One region of the Cupriavidus sp. GW821-FHT07C08 genome, then DNA from elsewhere that is predicted to be linked to it. Evidence: predicted binding sites of a transcription regulator. Region 1 holds the regulator's gene; each other region holds the start of a gene.
What was found. The regulator HrcA, encoded in region 1, represses chaperone genes, less so after heat shock. The targets are predictions, from matches to a motif close to TTAGCACTCNNNNNNNNNGAGTGCTAA.
Positions count from the first base shown of each region.

Region 2: rpoH (RNA polymerase sigma factor RpoH) is a predicted target of HrcA. The motif match lies at 2,676-2,702, and genes of this name have one in related genera.
Region 3: groES (co-chaperone GroES) is a predicted target of HrcA. The motif match lies at 2,480-2,506, and genes of this name have one in related genera.

Region 1 is NZ_JBWKQZ010000020.1:28,190-33,698, reverse strand. It holds gene recN (DNA repair protein RecN) at 1-1,065, opposite strand, end outside; gene AC07UK_RS23430 (NAD kinase) at 1,132-2,049, opposite strand; gene hrcA (heat-inducible transcriptional repressor HrcA) at 2,152-3,186, shown strand; gene hemH (ferrochelatase) at 3,293-4,408, shown strand; gene AC07UK_RS23415 (RNA-binding S4 domain-containing protein) at 4,405-4,800, shown strand; gene AC07UK_RS23410 (hypothetical protein) at 4,868-5,041, opposite strand; gene grpE (nucleotide exchange factor GrpE) at 5,317-5,509, shown strand, end outside.
Region 2 is NZ_JBWKQZ010000012.1:154,107-159,615, forward strand. It holds gene AC07UK_RS17315 (ABC transporter ATP-binding protein) at 1-457, shown strand, start outside; gene ybiB (DNA-binding protein YbiB) at 553-1,545, shown strand; gene AC07UK_RS17325 (pirin family protein) at 1,565-2,440, opposite strand; gene rpoH (RNA polymerase sigma factor RpoH) at 2,780-3,706, shown strand; gene AC07UK_RS17335 (SCO family protein) at 3,815-4,435, opposite strand; gene cyoE (heme o synthase) at 4,563-5,507, opposite strand; gene AC07UK_RS17345 (COX15/CtaA family protein) at 5,504-5,509, opposite strand, start outside.
Region 3 is NZ_JBWKQZ010000024.1:88,040-93,548, reverse strand. It holds gene AC07UK_RS26405 (hypothetical protein) at 1-342, opposite strand, end outside; gene AC07UK_RS26400 (SulP family inorganic anion transporter) at 506-2,263, opposite strand; gene groES (co-chaperone GroES) at 2,611-2,901, shown strand; gene groL (chaperonin GroEL) at 2,947-4,590, shown strand; gene AC07UK_RS26385 (metallophosphoesterase) at 4,708-5,493, opposite strand.

The DNA.
Region 1 (5,509 bases):
CTTGGCCGCGGCCTCCCGCGCCATCACCTTGTTCAGGTCCTGCGCGGCCTGCAGGTCGTCCAGCTGCTGGCGGCGGGCCACCAGCTCGTCGGGCAGCTGCTCGGGCGGCAGGCGGTACTTGCGCGCGGTGGCGTGCAGCGCCTGCATGCGTTCGTCCACGGCCTGCAGCCGCTCGGGATCGAGTTCGAGCCGGTCGACATAGCGCGTGAGCGAGTGCGCGGCTTCCTCGGCCTGCATCTGCGCAGGCTCGAGCGCGGCCAGCACGTCGCGCAGCGCGGGATCGACATCGGCAAGCTGCTGCAGCTTGTGCACGATGGTATTCAGCGCCGACAGCACCGAGCCGTCGGCCTCGGACAATGCGTCGAGCGCGGCGCGGCTGCCGTCGATCAGGCCGGCGGCATGCGACAGCCGGTTGTACTCGGACTGGATCTCTTCCCATTCGCCCGGCTGCGGGTTGAGCTTGTCCAGCTCGCCGACCTGCCATTCCAGCCGTTCGCGTTCGAGCTGCATCTCGCGCGACTGGTGTTCCACCGCCTCGCGCTGGCGCACGCAGGCACGCCAGGCGCGCCAGGCCTCGGCCACCGCGCCGGCCTGCTGGGTGAGGCCGGCGTGGGCGTCGAACAGCAGCCGCTGCGCGTCGGGGCGCAGCAGCAGCTGGTGCGCGTGCTGGCCGTGGATGTCGACCAGCTGGTCGCCGACTTCGCGCAGCTGCGCCAGGGTGGCGGCGGCGCCGTTGATAAAGGCCTTGCTGCGGCCGCCGGCATCGACCGTGCGGCGCAGCAGCACGGTATGCACGCCGTCTTCCGCTTCGCCGTTGAGCTCGCGCTCGGCCAGCCAGGCATCCAGTGCCGGGTGGGTCGAGAAGGTGGCGCTGACGCCGGCGCGCGGGGCGCCTTCGCGCACCACGCCGGCATCGGCGCGTTCGCCCAGCACCAGCGCCAGGGCATCGATCAGGATGGATTTGCCGGCGCCGGTCTCGCCGGTGAAGACGGTGAAGCCAGTGGTGAAATCCAGGTCGAGCGTATCGACGATGACGAAATCGCGGATGGACAGGCTGCGCAGCATCGTGGCGTGGAAGGTAGTCGGTCCGATGGGTTCGGGATCAGGCTCAAGGGGCGGCTTGATACTGGCTCAGAGGCGATTGTCTTCGGAAGGATACTCGTGCCAGTGCAGCTTCTTGCGCAGCGTGGCGTAGTAGTTGTAGCCGACCGGGTGCAGCAGGTTGATGGACTTTTCGGAGCGCCGCACCACGATGCGGTCGCCCGGCAGCAGCGAGGTCAGCGACTGCATGTCGAAGTTGACGCTGGCGTCGCGCGCGCTGGCCACCTCGATGGTGACCTCGGCGTCGTGCGGCAGCACGATCGGGCGGTTGGACAGCGCGTGCGGGGCGATCGGCACCAGCACCACACCCGAAAGCGTCGGGTGCAGGATCGGTCCGCCGGCGGACAGCGCGTAGGCGGTGGACCCGGTGGTGGTCGACACGATCAGGCCGTCCGAGCGCTGGTTGTACATGAAGTGGCCGTCCACCGACACCGCCAGCTCGACCATGCCGGAGATGCCCGAGCGGTTCACCACCACGTCGTTCAGGGCCAGCGCGGAGAAGATGTCCATGTCGTCGCGCACCACGCGCGATTCCAGCAGCAGGCGGGTCTCGGCCTCATACCGGCCGTCGAGCATGTCGGGCAGCACGGTGTGCGCGTCTTCCAGCGCGATGTCGGTCATGAAGCCCAGCCGCCCGTGGTTGACGCCGATCAATGGCACGTCATAGCCGGCGAGCTGGCGGGCGATGCCCAGCAGCGTGCCGTCGCCGCCCAGCACCACGGCCACGTCGGCCTGCCGGCCGATCTCCTCGGCGGACAGGGCAGGGTAGCCGGTCAGCCCGGTGGCCAGCGCGGTTTCGCGCTCGAACACCACGTCCTGCCCGTTGCGCAGGATATAAGAGGCGATCTCCTCCAGCGGCCCTTCGATGCCGGCAGTGGAGTACCGGCCCACCAGGGCGACGGTCTTGAACGAAGTGCGCACGGCGCTGGCTTTCGGGGGGGCGGACATGCGTGGATTAGACCATACCGCCATGACGGTTGTCAGCAGGCGCGGGCGGGCGGCCCAGGCCGCCCGCCAGAAGGTCCAAAACTTGCGTAAAATCGGGGCATCATGGATGAACGCTCCAAAACGCTGCTCAAGACTCTGATCGAGCGCTATATTGCCGAAGGGCAGCCGGTCGGTTCCCGCACCCTGTCGAAGTACTCGGGGCTGGACCTGTCGCCTGCGACGATTCGCAATGTGATGTCCGATCTGGAGGAAATGGGCTTTATTGCCAGCCCGCACACCTCCGCGGGCCGTATCCCGACCCCGCGCGGCTACCGGCTGTTCGTCGATTCGATGCTGACGGCCAAGCCGCTGGAGCGCAACGCCGACCTGGCCGAGCTGACCGGCCAGATCCAGGACCAGCTCGGCGGCCAGCAGCTGGGGCCGCAGCGCATGATCACGGCGGCGGCGCGCACGCTGTCCAACCTGTCGCACTTCGCCGGCGTGGTGATGACGCCGCGCCGCGCGCAGGCGTTCCGGCAGATCGAATTCATGCGGCTGTCGGACAAGCGCATCCTGCTGATCATCGTCAGCCCCGAGGGCGACGTGCAGAACCGCATCATCCAGACCGAGCTGTCATACACGCCGGCCCAGCTGATCGAGGCGGCCAACTTCTTCAACTCGCACTATGCCGGCATGAGCTTCGACACGGTGCGCGGCCACCTGCGGGTGGAACTGCAGGACCTGCGCCGCGACATGTCGCAGCTGATGCAGGCCGCGGTCGAGGCCGGCAGCGTCGCCGAGGACGAGGACGACGACCACGTCTTTATCAGCGGCGAGCGCAAGCTGCTGGAAGTGGAAGACCTGGCCTCCAGCATGGACAAGCTGCGGCGCCTCTTCGACGTGTTCGAGCACAAGACCAGCCTGCTGCAGCTGCTGGACGTGTCCAGTCATGCGCAGGGCGTGCAGATCTTTATCGGCGGCGAAAGCCGGCTGGTGCCGATCGAAGACATGGCGGTCATCACCGCCCCGTATGAGGTTGACGGCCAGATCGTCGGCACGCTCGGCGTGATCGGCCCCACGCGCATGGCGTACGAGCGCGTGATTCCCATCGTCGACATCACCGCGCGCTTGCTGTCCAGCGCCCTGAGCCAGAACTAGTGCAAAGACTGGCTGGTCTGACAAGCGGCTCCATTCCTACCGAGCGCGGCAATCGCCGGTGCGCCGCACCGGCGCCATCCCGGCACCGTGCCAACCCGGAAGCGACATGACGTTTTCTCCCGAACCGGCCTACCAGCACGGCCACGCGCCGCGCACGGCGATCCTGCTGGTCAACCTGGGCACCCCGGACGCACCCACGCCCAAGGCGGTGGGGCGCTACCTGAAGGAATTCCTGTCCGACCCGCGCGTGGTCGAGATCCCGCGCGCGGCCTGGCTGCCGCTGCTGCATGGGGTGATCCTGCCGCTGCGTTCGCGCGCCTCGGCGCTGAAGTACGAATCGATCTGGCTGCGCGAGGCCCATATGACGGGCTCGCCGCTGCTGGTCTACAGCGAGCGCCAGGCCCATGCGCTGCAGCGGCTGCTGAACCAGCACGGCTATGAAGTGACGGTCGCGTGCGCAATGCGCTACGGCAACCCGTCGATCGCCTCGGTGCTGGAGGCGCTGCGCCGGCAGGGCTGCGAGCAGGTGCTGGTGCTGCCGATGTATCCGCAGTACTCGGGCACCACCACGGCAACGGCCTTCGACGAGGTGTTCCGGGTGCTGGGCCAGTGGCGCAACCAGCCCGAGCTGCGGCTGGTCAAGCATTTCCATGACCACCCGGCCTATATCGCGGCGCTGCAACAGCAGGTCGGCGCCTATTGGGCGCGGCACGGCATGCCGGACTTTGCCCGCGGCGACAAGCTGATCCTGTCGTTCCACGGCGTGCCGCGGCGCACGCTGGAACTGGGCGATCCCTATCACTGCGAATGCCTGAAGACCGGCCGGCTGCTGGGCGAGGCGCTGGGCCTGCAGGCGGGTCAGTATCAGGTGACGTTCCAGTCTCGTTTTGGCAAGGCGGAATGGCTGCAGCCGTACACCGCGCCGACGCTGGCCGAGCTGGGCAAGGTCGGCGCGGGCCGGGTCGACGTCTTCTGCCCGGGCTTTCCGGCCGACTGCATCGAGACCCTGGAGGAAATCGCCATGGAAGGGCAGACCGAGTTCAAGGTCGCGGGCGGCAAGGATTTCCACTTCATCCCGTGCCTGAATGATGCCGATCCGTGGGTCGCGGCCATGGCCGAGATCGCGCTGCAGCATCTGCAGGGCTGGCCGCTGGCCACGCCGCATCCGCACGAACTGGAAGCACGGCGCACGCGCGCCCAGACCCGGGGAGCGGCGGCATGAACGTCGACTTTGAGCCGGATGCGCGCCAGCGCATCGACAAATGGCTGTGGTGCGCGCGCTTCTTCAAGACGCGCTCGCTGGCGGCCGAAGCGGTGGAGCGCGGCAAGGTGACCGTCAACGGCCAGCCATGCAAGAACTCGCGCGAGGTGAAGCCCGGCGACATGGTGGTGCTGGAAGCGCACCAGCAGCGCTGGGAACTGGTGGTGAAGGGCATCGCCCCGGCGCGCGGGCCGGCGCCGGTGGCGCAGACGCTGTACGAGGAAAGTGCCGAAAGCCAGTCCCGCCGGCTGGCCGATGCCGAACGCCGGCGCCTGCAGCCGGAGCCGTCCGCGCAGATCCAGGGGCGTCCGACCAAGCGGGACCGGCGCCGCATCGACCACCTGAAGAGCTGAAATGACAACGCGGCGGCACCGGGAAGCTCCGGCGCCGCCGCGCAGTGGGCACAGGGTCAGGTGGCGCTTATTCCTGCGTGACTTCCTGACTGACGATAGGGACGATGTAGTGCTTGAACACAGCCTTGCCGCTGCCATACTCCGTATCGCGCGGGGTGAATGCGCCGGAAAGGCAGATAAAGACGGTCATGACCGCCAAGGCGGCCACAAGGCAGAGCGTCACGACTGGCAGCTTATGCATGGCCAACCTTACGGAAGAGGCACAAAGGTGAACCATCTCCAGGACCCCCGACATTTTTGTCATTTTTCTTACTAAGAATCTTAGTGAGTGCGATGCAGCAAAGCAATAAGGCGTCGATTGCATATGGGTGGCCTTTGTAACCGTGTGTTTCCGCGTCACGCCAGCGCCACTCTTGAAAACCTGCGCCTTGCCACCACCTGCACGGAACACGCGCCGATTTACCACCCGCGGCCAGGCCCACGGCGGGCCGCGACAATGCATTGATACGGATCGACATGGAAGAACAGAAGCAGACGCCAACCACCCAGACGCCTACGCCCGCGGGCGAAGAGGCGGCCAACGCCAGCCAGGAAACCGGTGCGCCGGAAGCCGCTGCCGTGGATGACGTGGCGGCCCAGCTGGCCGCCCTGGAAGCCAAGGCGCGCGAGCATTACGACCTGTATATGCGCGCCGTTGCCGAAGGCGAGA
Region 2 (5,509 bases), on a different contig from region 1:
GGCGCGCACGCACGACACGCTGGCGCTGGTGGGCCTGACGCACGCCGAGAACAAGTACCCGCATGAAATCTCCGGCGGCATGAAGCAGCGTGTGGGCATTGCCCGCGCGCTGGCGATGGCGCCCAAGGTGCTGCTGATGGACGAGCCCTTCGGCGCGCTCGATGCGCTCACGCGCGCGCACCTGCAGGACGAGCTGATCAAGATCGTGGCGCGCACCCGCAGCACCGTGGTGATGGTGACCCACGATGTCGACGAGGCCGTGCTGCTGGCCGACCGCATCGTGATGATGACCAATGGCCCGGCCGCCACCATCGGCGAGATCCTGAAGGTGGACCTGCCGCGCCCGCGCGACCGCGTCGCGCTGGCCGACGACAAGGCCTACCACGCCTGCCGCACCGCGGTGCTGGACTTTCTCTACCGCAAGCAGCGCAACCCGGCGCTGCAGGAAGCCGCGTAGTGTCCTCAGGAGGCGATGCGCGGTGACCGGCGGCGGTGGGCGCGGCGGCCTGGCTCCGCTATCATGAACCCAGAACAGACTACCCCCACGCCGCCATGACCACGCCAGCCACGCCCTTCCCTGCTGCCCGCTATATCAAGGAGATCGGCCGCGGCGTCAACGGCGCGCGCGCGCTGCCCCGCGAAGACGCGCAGGCCCTGTTCGACGCCATGCTGGCCGGGCGCGTCTCGGACCTGGAGCTTGGCGCCATCCTGATGGCCTACCGCATCAAGGGCGAGGCCCCGCACGAGCTGGCGGGCATGCTGGAAGCCGCCCATGCGCACTGCCAGCCACTGCCGGCGCCGCCTGACCGGCAGGTGGTGGTGATCCCCAGCTACAACGGCGCGCGCAAGCAACCCAACCTGGTGCCGCTGCTGGCGCTGCTGCTGGCGCGCGAAGATGTCCCCGTGCTGGTGCACGGCACGCGCCTGTTCAATGGCCGCGTGACCAGCATGACGCTGTTCGAGGCCCTGGGCGTGCCCTTGTGCGCGACGACCGACGAGGCCTCGGCACGGCTGCGCGAGGGCAGCGACCTCGGGCCGCTGGCGGTGCTGCCGGTGGATGTGCTGTCGCCCGGGCTGTCGCAGCTGCTGGAGCGGCGCACCGTGATCGGCCTGCGCAATTCGGCGCATACGGTGGCCAAGATGCTGCAGCCGGTGGGCGAGCATTCGCCCGCGGAAGGGTTGCGCCTGTACAGCTACACCCACCCCGAATACCGCGAGACGCTGACTGACTACTTCTCGCATGAGCCCGCCAACGTGCTGCTGGCACGCGGCACCGAGGGCGAAGTGGTGGCCGATGCGCGCCGCACCAGCCGCATCGACTGGCTGCATGAGGGGCACCAGCAGACGCTGGTCGATCCGGCCGTGGGTTCACTGGCCGAAGTGCCTGAACTGCCGCCCGGCAGCGACGCCGGCCAGACCGTGGCCTGGATCCGGCGCGTGCTGGACGGCGCGGCGCCGGTGCCGGCACCGCTCGCGATCCAGGTCGATGCCATCCGCGAATGCCTGCGGCAAGGCACTCGCGTGACCTGGGCCAGCCCGGTCTGAGCCAGCCCCGGGATCGCTGTCAGGCCTTGCGCGGGGGCAGCGGGATGCGCTCGGTCTCGCCCGGCACGTGCGGGAACTGATCGTCCTCCCAGCGCTGGGCGGCAGCCTCGATCGCCACCTTGCTGCTGGCAACGAAATTCCAGTAGATAAAGCGGTGCCCGTCGGTCGGGTCGCCGCCCAGCAGCATCACGCGCGACGGCGCCGTGGCCGTCAGCGTCGCGGGCTGGCCCGGGGTGAGCACCACCATGTGCTCGGCCGGCAGCGGCTCGCCGTCGAGCGCCACCGCGCCATCCACCGGATAGATGCCCCGCTCGGCATGTTCGACCGGGATCTCCACGCTCGCGCCCGCATCCAGCTCGATCGCCACATACAGGGTGCGGCTGAAGACCTTGACCGGAGAGACCTGGCCAAAGGCATCGCCCGCAATCACCACCATGCGCACGCCCGGCCGCTCGATCTGTGGCAGCGTGGCGGCGGGATGGTGGAAGAACGACGGCTCGGCACCCTCATGCTCCTGCGGCAGTGCCACCCAGGTCTGGATGCCGTGCAGCCGGGCCCCGGCGGGGCGCACATGCTCGGGCGAGCGTTCCGAGTGCACGATGCCGCGCCCGGCGGTCATCCAGTTGACGTCGCCCGGACGGATCGCCTGGTCGCTGCCCAGGCTGTCGCGGTGGATGATCTCGCCTTCGAACAGGTAGGTGACCGTGGCCAGCCCGATATGGGGATGCGGACGCACATCAGCGCCGGCGCCCGGCGGCAGCTGCACCGGCCCCATATGGTCGAAGAAGATAAACGGCCCGACGGTCTGGGTAGCGGCGGCGGGCAACAGCCGGCGCACGGTAAAATCGCCCAGGTCGCGCACATGCGGCTTGAGCAAGTGTTCGATAGCAGACATAACTCCTCCGGTGGAATGAGAGAGGCTCGCAGGATGCCAGCGCGCCGCAGTTGGGTCGAGTGTAGCCGCTGCTGCAACAAATCATTGCAGCAGCGGGCAGAACCCCCGTGCCCCGCGCCGCTCTAACATCCTGTGCGCCGAACCGTGGGTATCGTTTCCGCCGCTCGAAGCGGTAAGTAGCTATGCTATCCGCAAGACCAATCGAGTGGAACTATCACGGCCATCGGGACTCCAATTAGCACTCACCCGGCCTGAGTGCTAATATGTGTTGCAGTGCCGCCGACCCAAGAGGCGCGGCACACCGGCAACCGAACCGCCGGATGCGAAAGGAGCCATTGAGTGAACGCAGTCTTGTCTGCCGACCAAACCCTGATTAACCGCCTGCCGACGGCACCCCGGAGCACGGGCAGCTTTGCGCTGACCTTCCCGGCCACCGTTGGCAACCTCGACAGCTATATCCAGGCTGTCCACCGGATTCCGCTGTTGACCGCGGAGGAAGAGCAGCGCCTGGCGCGCGAGCTCCGCGACCACGATTCCGTTGATGCTGCCCGCCAGATGGTGATGTCCCACCTGCGCCTGGTGGTGTCGATCGCCCGCCAGTACCTGGGCTATGGCCTGCCGCATGCCGACCTGATCCAGGAAGGCAATATCGGCCTGATGAAGGCCGTGAAGCGCTTCGACCCCGAACAAGGCGTGCGCCTGGTGTCGTATGCGATGCACTGGATCAAGGCCGAGATCCACGAATACGTGCTGAAGAACTGGCGCATGGTCAAGGTGGCCACCACCAAGGCCCAGCGCAAGCTGTTCTTCAACCTGCGCAGCCACAAGCAGGGCGCGCACACGTTCACGCCGGAGCAGGTCGAGGCCGTCGCGCGCGAGCTGAACGTCAAGCCCGAAGAAGTGATGGAGATGGAAACCCGCCTGTCGGGCGGCGACCTGGCGCTGGAAGGCCAGATCGACGACGGCGAAGAGGAATTCGCCCCCATCGCCTACCTGGCGGACAACCACAACGAGCCCACCCGCGTGCTGGAAGCCAAGCGCCACGACCGCATGCAGGTCGAGGGCCTGGAAGAGGCGCTGGCCAAGCTGGACGAACGCAGCCGCCGCATCATCGAGGCGCGCTGGCTGCACGTCGAGGATGACGGCTCGGGCGGCGCCACGCTGCATGAGCTGGCTGACGAGTTCGGCGTCTCGGCCGAGCGCATCCGCCAGATCGAGGCCGCGGCCATGAAGAAGATGAAGGGGGCGCTGCAGGCGTTCGCCTGATCCGCTCCCTCCACCATGCAAAAGGCCGGTCCACACTGGACCGGCCTTTTTGTTGCCCGCGAGAGGAAGAGTGCGACGTTATGCCGCACCCCTTCCCTCCATTTCACGTCACGACAGCAGCTGTTTCAGGTCGTGCGCTATCGGATCCGGACCCTGGCCATGGCGGATGAACAGCCGCAGCTTGCCCTCCGGGTCGAATACATAGCTGCCCGCGGAGTGGTCCACCGTGTAGTTGTTCGGGGAGCTGCCCGGCACCTTGGCGTAGAACACCTTGAAGTCCTTGGTCACCTTCTGCAGTGCGGCCTCGTCGGCCGGGCGCAGCCCCAGGAAGCGCGCATCGAAGGCCGGCACGTACTGGGCCAGCAGCGCCTGCGTGTCGCGTTCCGGGTCGACCGTGACGAACAGCACCTGCACGCGGTCGGCGTCCGGGCCCAGTTTCTCCATCACTGCCTTCAGTTCGGCCATCGTTGTCGGGCACACGTCCGGGCAGTGGGTGTAGCCGAAGAACATCACCACCGCCTTGCCCTTGAAGTCGGCGATGGTGCGCACCTTGCCGTGATGGTCGGTCAGCGAGAAGTCCTTGCCGAAGTCCGCCGCGCCGGTGATGTCGACATTGCGGAACGAGGCCTTCTGCTGCCCGCAGGCAGCCACGGCCAGCGCAAGCGCGGCCAGCAGGGAAAAGCGGCGGAAGGCGGCGAACAGGCCGGAGGCGGGGCTTAGGCGGGGCATGCGGCGGAAACCGGTCAGGGGTGGGGGGAACAGCGGCACCGGAGGGCGGCGACATCACGCAGTATCGCCGATCGTGCCGCCACGCTGCGCCGGCCGCGACAAGATGCCGCAGCCGGTGGGCCACAGGTCAGACCTGCGGCACGAACTTGAAGTAGTGGTCGACCAGCAGCGCGGCGAACAGCAGCGACAGGTACAGGATCGAGAAGCGGAAGGTGCGCTGCGCCAGCTCGTCTGAATAATTGCGGTACATCTTCCAGGCGTAGGCCAGGAAACCTGCGCCCAGCGCCAGCGCGGCCGCCAGGTAGATATAGCCGCTCATGCCGTAGACAAAGGGCAGCAGCGTCGCGGCGATCATGATCAGCGTGTACAGCAGGATATGCAGCAGCGTGTAGCGCTCGCCGTGCGTGACCGGCAGCATCGGCAGGCCGGACTTGGCGTAGTCGGCGCGGCGGTACAGCGCCAGGGCCCAGAAGTGCGGCGGGGTCCAGGTGAAGATGATCAGCACCAGGAACCAGGCTTCGGCCGGCACCTCGCCCGCCACCGCGGCCCAGCCCAGCGCCGGCGGCATTGCCCCGGACAGCCCGCCGATCACGATGTTCTGCGGCGTGGCCGGCTTGAGCAGGATGGTGTAGACCACCGCGTAGCCGAGGAAGGTGGCAAAGGTCAGCCACATCGTCAGGTCGTTGGCGTAGACGTGCAGCAGCCACATGCCGGCGCCGCCCAGGACGGCGGAGAACACCAGGGTCTGCGGCGTGGTGATCTCGCCGGTGGCCGACGGGCGCCACGCGGTGCGGCGCATCAGCGCGTCGATCTTCTGCTCGACCAGGCAATTGATGGCAAAGGCCGCACCGGCCAGCAGCCAGATGCCGGCGGCGCCGCCGATCAGCACGCGCCACGGCACCATGCCGGGCGTGGCCAGGAACATGCCGATGATGGCGCAGAACACGGCCAGCTGCGTCACGCGCGGCTTGGTCAGGGCGGCATATTGTCGGGCCAGGTGCCGTATCCGGCTCAACTTGCCCAGCGAATGGGGGTGGGTAGCGGTAACCACGGAAGGGGTCTTGTCTTTCATGT
Region 3 (5,509 bases), on a different contig from region 1:
AGCGCCGACGTCCTGCTTGTACTCGCCCTTGGCCGCCTTCTTCTTGGCCTTGTACTCGGCCGAGGCCTTCTGGCGCGCCTCACGGCGCTCGACCAGTGGATCCTTGGGTGGTTGAACCTGGGTCATGCCAGGCGATGCGCTTTGGGAGCCTGCCGCGGCGGCAGGGACGGCTGGGGTTGCCGGGGTGGCCGGCATGCCCTGGGCGGCCGGAGTTGCCGGAGTTGCCGGCGTGGCCGGGCTGGCCGGTGTCTGGGCAATCGCCGTGGCGCAAGTGAGGCCTGCCAGTCCTGCGGCAATCGCGCCGACGATCTTGGGAAGGCGAGCGGGCTGTTTCAGATCCATGGAGAACCTCCGGAGTCGTTGTCCGAGACGCCGGCGACGGATGCGCCGGCGCGGCGTAGGCCGCACATCCCTGCCGAAGCGGGAATGCAACGGTGCCCTCAGTCTAGGCGGCGAGGCGGTGTTGCGCTGTCGGGCAAGCGCCGAAGCGGGGCCGGAATACCTCCTACAAGCGCGCCGTGGCGAATGTCTTGTCTGCAAGGTAGTGGTCGACCGCAAGATCCATGCTTTGGAACAAGCGCTCGCGCCCGAGTGTGTCCCCAAGGGACGACCGCCGAACCATCTCCAGCACATTGGGATTCAGTTCCGCCAGCCAGAGCATCACGCCGCCTTCGCGCATCTTCTTTTCGGCTTCCGTCAGCATCCGCAGCGCCGTGTACTCGAGGTCAAAGACGCCGGCAAGGTCGAGCACCACCACCCGGGGATTCGCTGCAGCAATGATGGGCCGCATCTTGTGCCCGATGTGTCTCGCATTGGCGAAGTAAACTCGGCCCTCCGGCCTCAGCATCACCATGCCGGGATAGGTCACGTCGGCGGGATGCTCGGCGGACTGCGGCCGGAATACATTGGTGCCGGGCTTGCGTGCCAGGACATAGACTGGCGGATCGGAAGTCTGGTAGGCCAGCGCCAGCAGCGAAACAATGATGGCGGCGGCAATGCCGTTCAATGTCCCTAGCAGCACGACGCCGGCAAAGGCTACCGCTGCCCAGATGAACTCCGTGCGCCGGATGCCGAGGATGGCGCGAAACTCCGCCGGCTGGATCAGTCCCACCGAATAGGCGATGACCACTGCCGCCAGCGCGGCCTCCGGCATCAGGCCGATCAGCGGTGCCAGCACCAGCATCGCGCCCAGCGCGACGACCGCAGTGACCAGTCCCGCCAGCTGCGATCTGGCGCCGCAGCGGCGGTTCACCGCGGTCTGCGTGGTCCCGCCGCCGGCGGCCATCGCGCCGAGGAATGCGCCACCCAGGCAGGCGAACCCGGTGGCCAGCAGCTCGCGGTTCGGGTCCGGCGCGGGTTCGCCGCTCTGCACGAAGGCGCGTCCGGCTGCGATGGTTTCCGTAAAGCTCATCAGGGCAATGCCCATGGCCGGCACCAGGAGCTGCATGACCAGATCGGGATCCGGCAGCGTGAGGGGCGGCAGTCCAGTCGGGACATGGCCAACGGTTTCGACGCCATGAGACTGCAACCCGAGCAGGCTGACTGCCGCGATCCCGATCGCCACCGCGATCAGCGGGGCCGGCGCGCGCGGCGCCAGGCGTTCCATGCCGATCAGCAGCGCCAGGACCGTGACCCCAACGGCCATGGTTGCCAGCGAAGCGTGGGGAACGCCCTGGACCATGGCTGCGAGGTTGTGGAAAAACGCGCCCTTCTGGAAATGGATGCCGAGCAGCTTCGGCAACTGGTCCACCACGATCACCAGCCCGATCCCGGCCTTGAAGCCGACCAGGACGGGCTCGGAGATGAAATCGGCAACAAAGCCCAGGCGCAGCAAGCGCGCGGCGACCAGGATGATGCCCACCAGGCAGGTGAGCGTGGCCGAAGCCGTCAGCAAGCTCGCGGTACCGCCTGCCGCCGTCGTATCGCTAAGCGCGGCTGCTGCCAGGATCGCCAGCGTGGTCGTGGTGCTGACGCTGAGCGGGCGCGAGGTTCCCAGCATGGCGTAGATCAGCATCGGCGCGAATACCGTATAGAGTCCGACCTCGACCGGCAGGCCCGCGATGGTGGCGTAGGCGAGAGCCTTCGGGATGACGACTGCCGCAACGGTCAGCCCGGCCATGACATCGGGCTTCAGCCAGTCGCGGTGGTAGTGACGCAGCCACTCGGGCCACGGCAATGCAAGCACGCCGGCCGAGTTGCGCAAGGTGCGGCAGGGATCGCCACCGGCGCGGTTGCGGCGACGGGAGTGGGATTCCACGTTCATGGAGGGTGATCCGGGCGGCGGGCTTGATGTTTGTCGTTGTCGTGCGGCGACCCATGTACAGTTTGGTCGAAATTACACGGAGCGGCAAATGCGCATTAAGTGGCTAAAGCTCCTCTTTCAGTGGCTCTCCAAGGCCATCTCCCACGAGAGTTTCACGTCCAAGGGAAAACCCGTATCAAGTCCCTGTCTTGAAATGGCCATACCCCGTCCCTATAATTAGCACTCGCCGGGGGTGAGTGCTAACAGCATGAAAGCGCCCCTTGCGGCACCTGAACATTTCAGACGGCCGTCGCCTCGGTAGCCGGCCGATTTGTGATTAAAAACTCACTTTGCATCTAGGAGTCCGTATGAATCTGCGTCCTTTGCACGACCGCGTGATCGTGAAGCGTCTGGACAACGAAACCAAGACCGCGTCCGGTATCGTGATTCCCGACAACGCTGCCGAGAAGCCCGATCAAGGCGAAGTACTGGCAATCGGTCCTGGCAAGAAGGATGACAAGGGCAACAACATCGCCCTCGACGTCAAGGTCGGCGACCGCGTGCTGTTCGGCAAGTACGCCGGCCAGGCCGTGAAGGTGGAAGGCCAGGAACTGCTGGTCATGCGCGAAGAAGACATCATGGCCGTGGTGAACAAGTAATTCACCGACTGACCGCCACCCGTACAGATTTCAGGAGATTCAAGAATGGCAGCTAAAGACGTAGTGTTCGGCGACGCCGCACGTGCCAAGATGGTTGAAGGCGTGAACATCCTCGCCAACGCAGTCAAGGTGACCCTGGGCCCGAAGGGCCGCAATGTGGTGCTGGAGCGCAGCTTCGGCGGCCCGACCGTGACCAAGGACGGCGTGTCCGTGGCCAAGGAAATCGAGCTGAAGGACAAGCTGCAGAACATGGGCGCCCAGATGGTCAAGGAAGTCGCTTCCAAGACCAGCGACAACGCCGGTGACGGTACCACCACCGCAACCGTGCTGGCCCAGTCGATCGTGCGCGAAGGCATGAAGTTCGTTGCCGCCGGCATGAACCCGATGGACCTGAAGCGCGGCATCGACAAGGCTGTTGCCGCCGCCGTGGAAGAGCTGAAGAAGGTCAGCAAGCCCACCACCACCAGCAAGGAAATCGCCCAGGTTGGCGCGATCTCGGCCAACAGCGACACCTCCATCGGTGAGCGCATTGCCGAAGCCATGGACAAGGTCGGCAAGGAAGGCGTGATCACGGTTGAAGACGGCAAGTCGCTGGCCGACGAGCTGGAAGTCGTGGAAGGCATGCAGTTCGACCGCGGCTACCTGTCGCCGTACTTCATCAACAACCCGGAAAAGCAAGTTGTCCAGCTGGACAGCCCGTTCGTGCTGCTGTTCGACAAGAAGGTCTCGAACATCCGCGACCTGCTGCCGGTGCTGGAGCAAGTGGCCAAGGCTGGCCGCCCGCTGCTGATCATCGCTGAAGACGTCGAGGGCGAAGCCCTGGCGACCCTGGTGGTGAACAACATCCGTGGCATCCTGAAGACCGCCGCCGTCAAGGCCCCGGGCTTCGGCGACCGCCGCAAGGCCATGCTGGAAGACATCGCCATCCTGACCGGCGGCACCGTCATCGCTGAAGAAATCGGCCTGACGCTGGAAAAGGCTGGCCTGAACGACCTGGGCCAGGCCAAGCGCATCGAGATCGGCAAGGAAAACACCATCATCATCGACGGCGCCGGCGACGCAGCTGCGATCGAAGGCCGCGTGAAGCAAATCCGCGCCCAGATCGAAGAAGCGACCTCGGACTACGACCGTGAGAAGCTGCAAGAGCGCGTGGCCAAGCTGGCCGGCGGTGTTGCCGTGATCAAGGTTGGCGCTGCCACCGAAGTCGAAATGAAGGAAAAGAAGGCCCGCGTGGAAGACGCCCTGCACGCCACCCGCGCTGCGGTGGAAGAAGGCATCGTCCCCGGCGGTGGTGTGGCCCTGCTGCGTGCCCGCGCTGCGATCTCGGCACTGACCGGCGAAAACGCCGACCAGAACGCCGGTATCAAGATCGTGCTGCGCGCCATGGAAGAGCCGCTGCGCCAGATCGTGCTGAACGCCGGCGAAGAGGCGTCGGTCGTCGTTGCCAAGGTTATCGAAGGCAAGGGCAACTACGGCTACAACGCGGCTTCGGGCGAGTACGGCGACCTGGTGGAAATGGGCGTGCTGGACCCGACCAAGGTTACCCGCACTGCGCTGCAGAACGCCGCTTCGGTGGCTTCGCTGATGCTGACCACGGACTGCGCAGTTGCCGAATCGCCGAAGGACGAGTCGGCTCCGGCAATGCCGGGCGGTATGGGCGGCATGGGCGGCATGGAAGGCATGATGTAAATCATTGCCGACCGACTGCCCTTACGGGCAGGCTGTCTTGGAAAACCCCCGCGGGCTTGTGCCCGCGGGGGTTTTTTCTTTGGGGCGCCGCAGCAGTCTCTCGCTGGAGCCGCCAGGTCAGACCTCGACCACGCAGCACCAGTCGAAATGCTTGTTTTCCAACTCGCCGGTGCGGCGGCTGACGTAGCCGCGGGGGTTGCAGACCACGCGCGAATCATCGATGCAGTAGTCGAAGCTGGTGTGGGTATGGCCGTGGATCCACAGATCCGCCTTTGCTACCAGGTCGGGCCGGCGCGACAGGAAGCCGCCGGAGACCAGGTCGTGCGAGTAGCGCGGGTCCAGGCTGCCCAGGTCAGGGCCGTGGTGCGTGACCACCACGGTCTTGCCATCGTAGGCTTGCGCCAGCTGCGCCGCCAGCCAGGCCGACGCGGCCTGGTGGCGCGCCAGCGCGTCCTGGGGCGTGAAATGGCGCACACGGCCGTCGTCGCCGTGGAGTTCGATCAGGCGATGGTCCAGCATCACCGCCGCGCAAGCCTGCATTGCAGCATCGCGCCGGTCGGTGCCGAACAGGGTGTAGTCAGTCCACCAGGTGGTGCCGATGATGCGTACCCGTCCTTGGGTGCTGTTGAATTCGGCCACTGTGCCATTGAGCACCTGTATGCCTGGGTGCGCCTCGGTGGCTTCGGCCATCAGGCGGTCCACGGTATCGAAGTTGCTTTCGTAGTATTCGTGATTGCCGGGCACATAGACCACCGGCTGGCTGAAGGTGCGCGCGGCCCAGTCGATGCCGTCGCGCCCGTTGGCGATGTCGCCGGCCAGCACCACGACGTCGGCATCGCAGGCGGGCACGGACTCCGGCATGTTGTGCTCGATGTGGAGGTCGCTCAGGATGCGTAGCTTCATGGAGACTCCGGAGGCG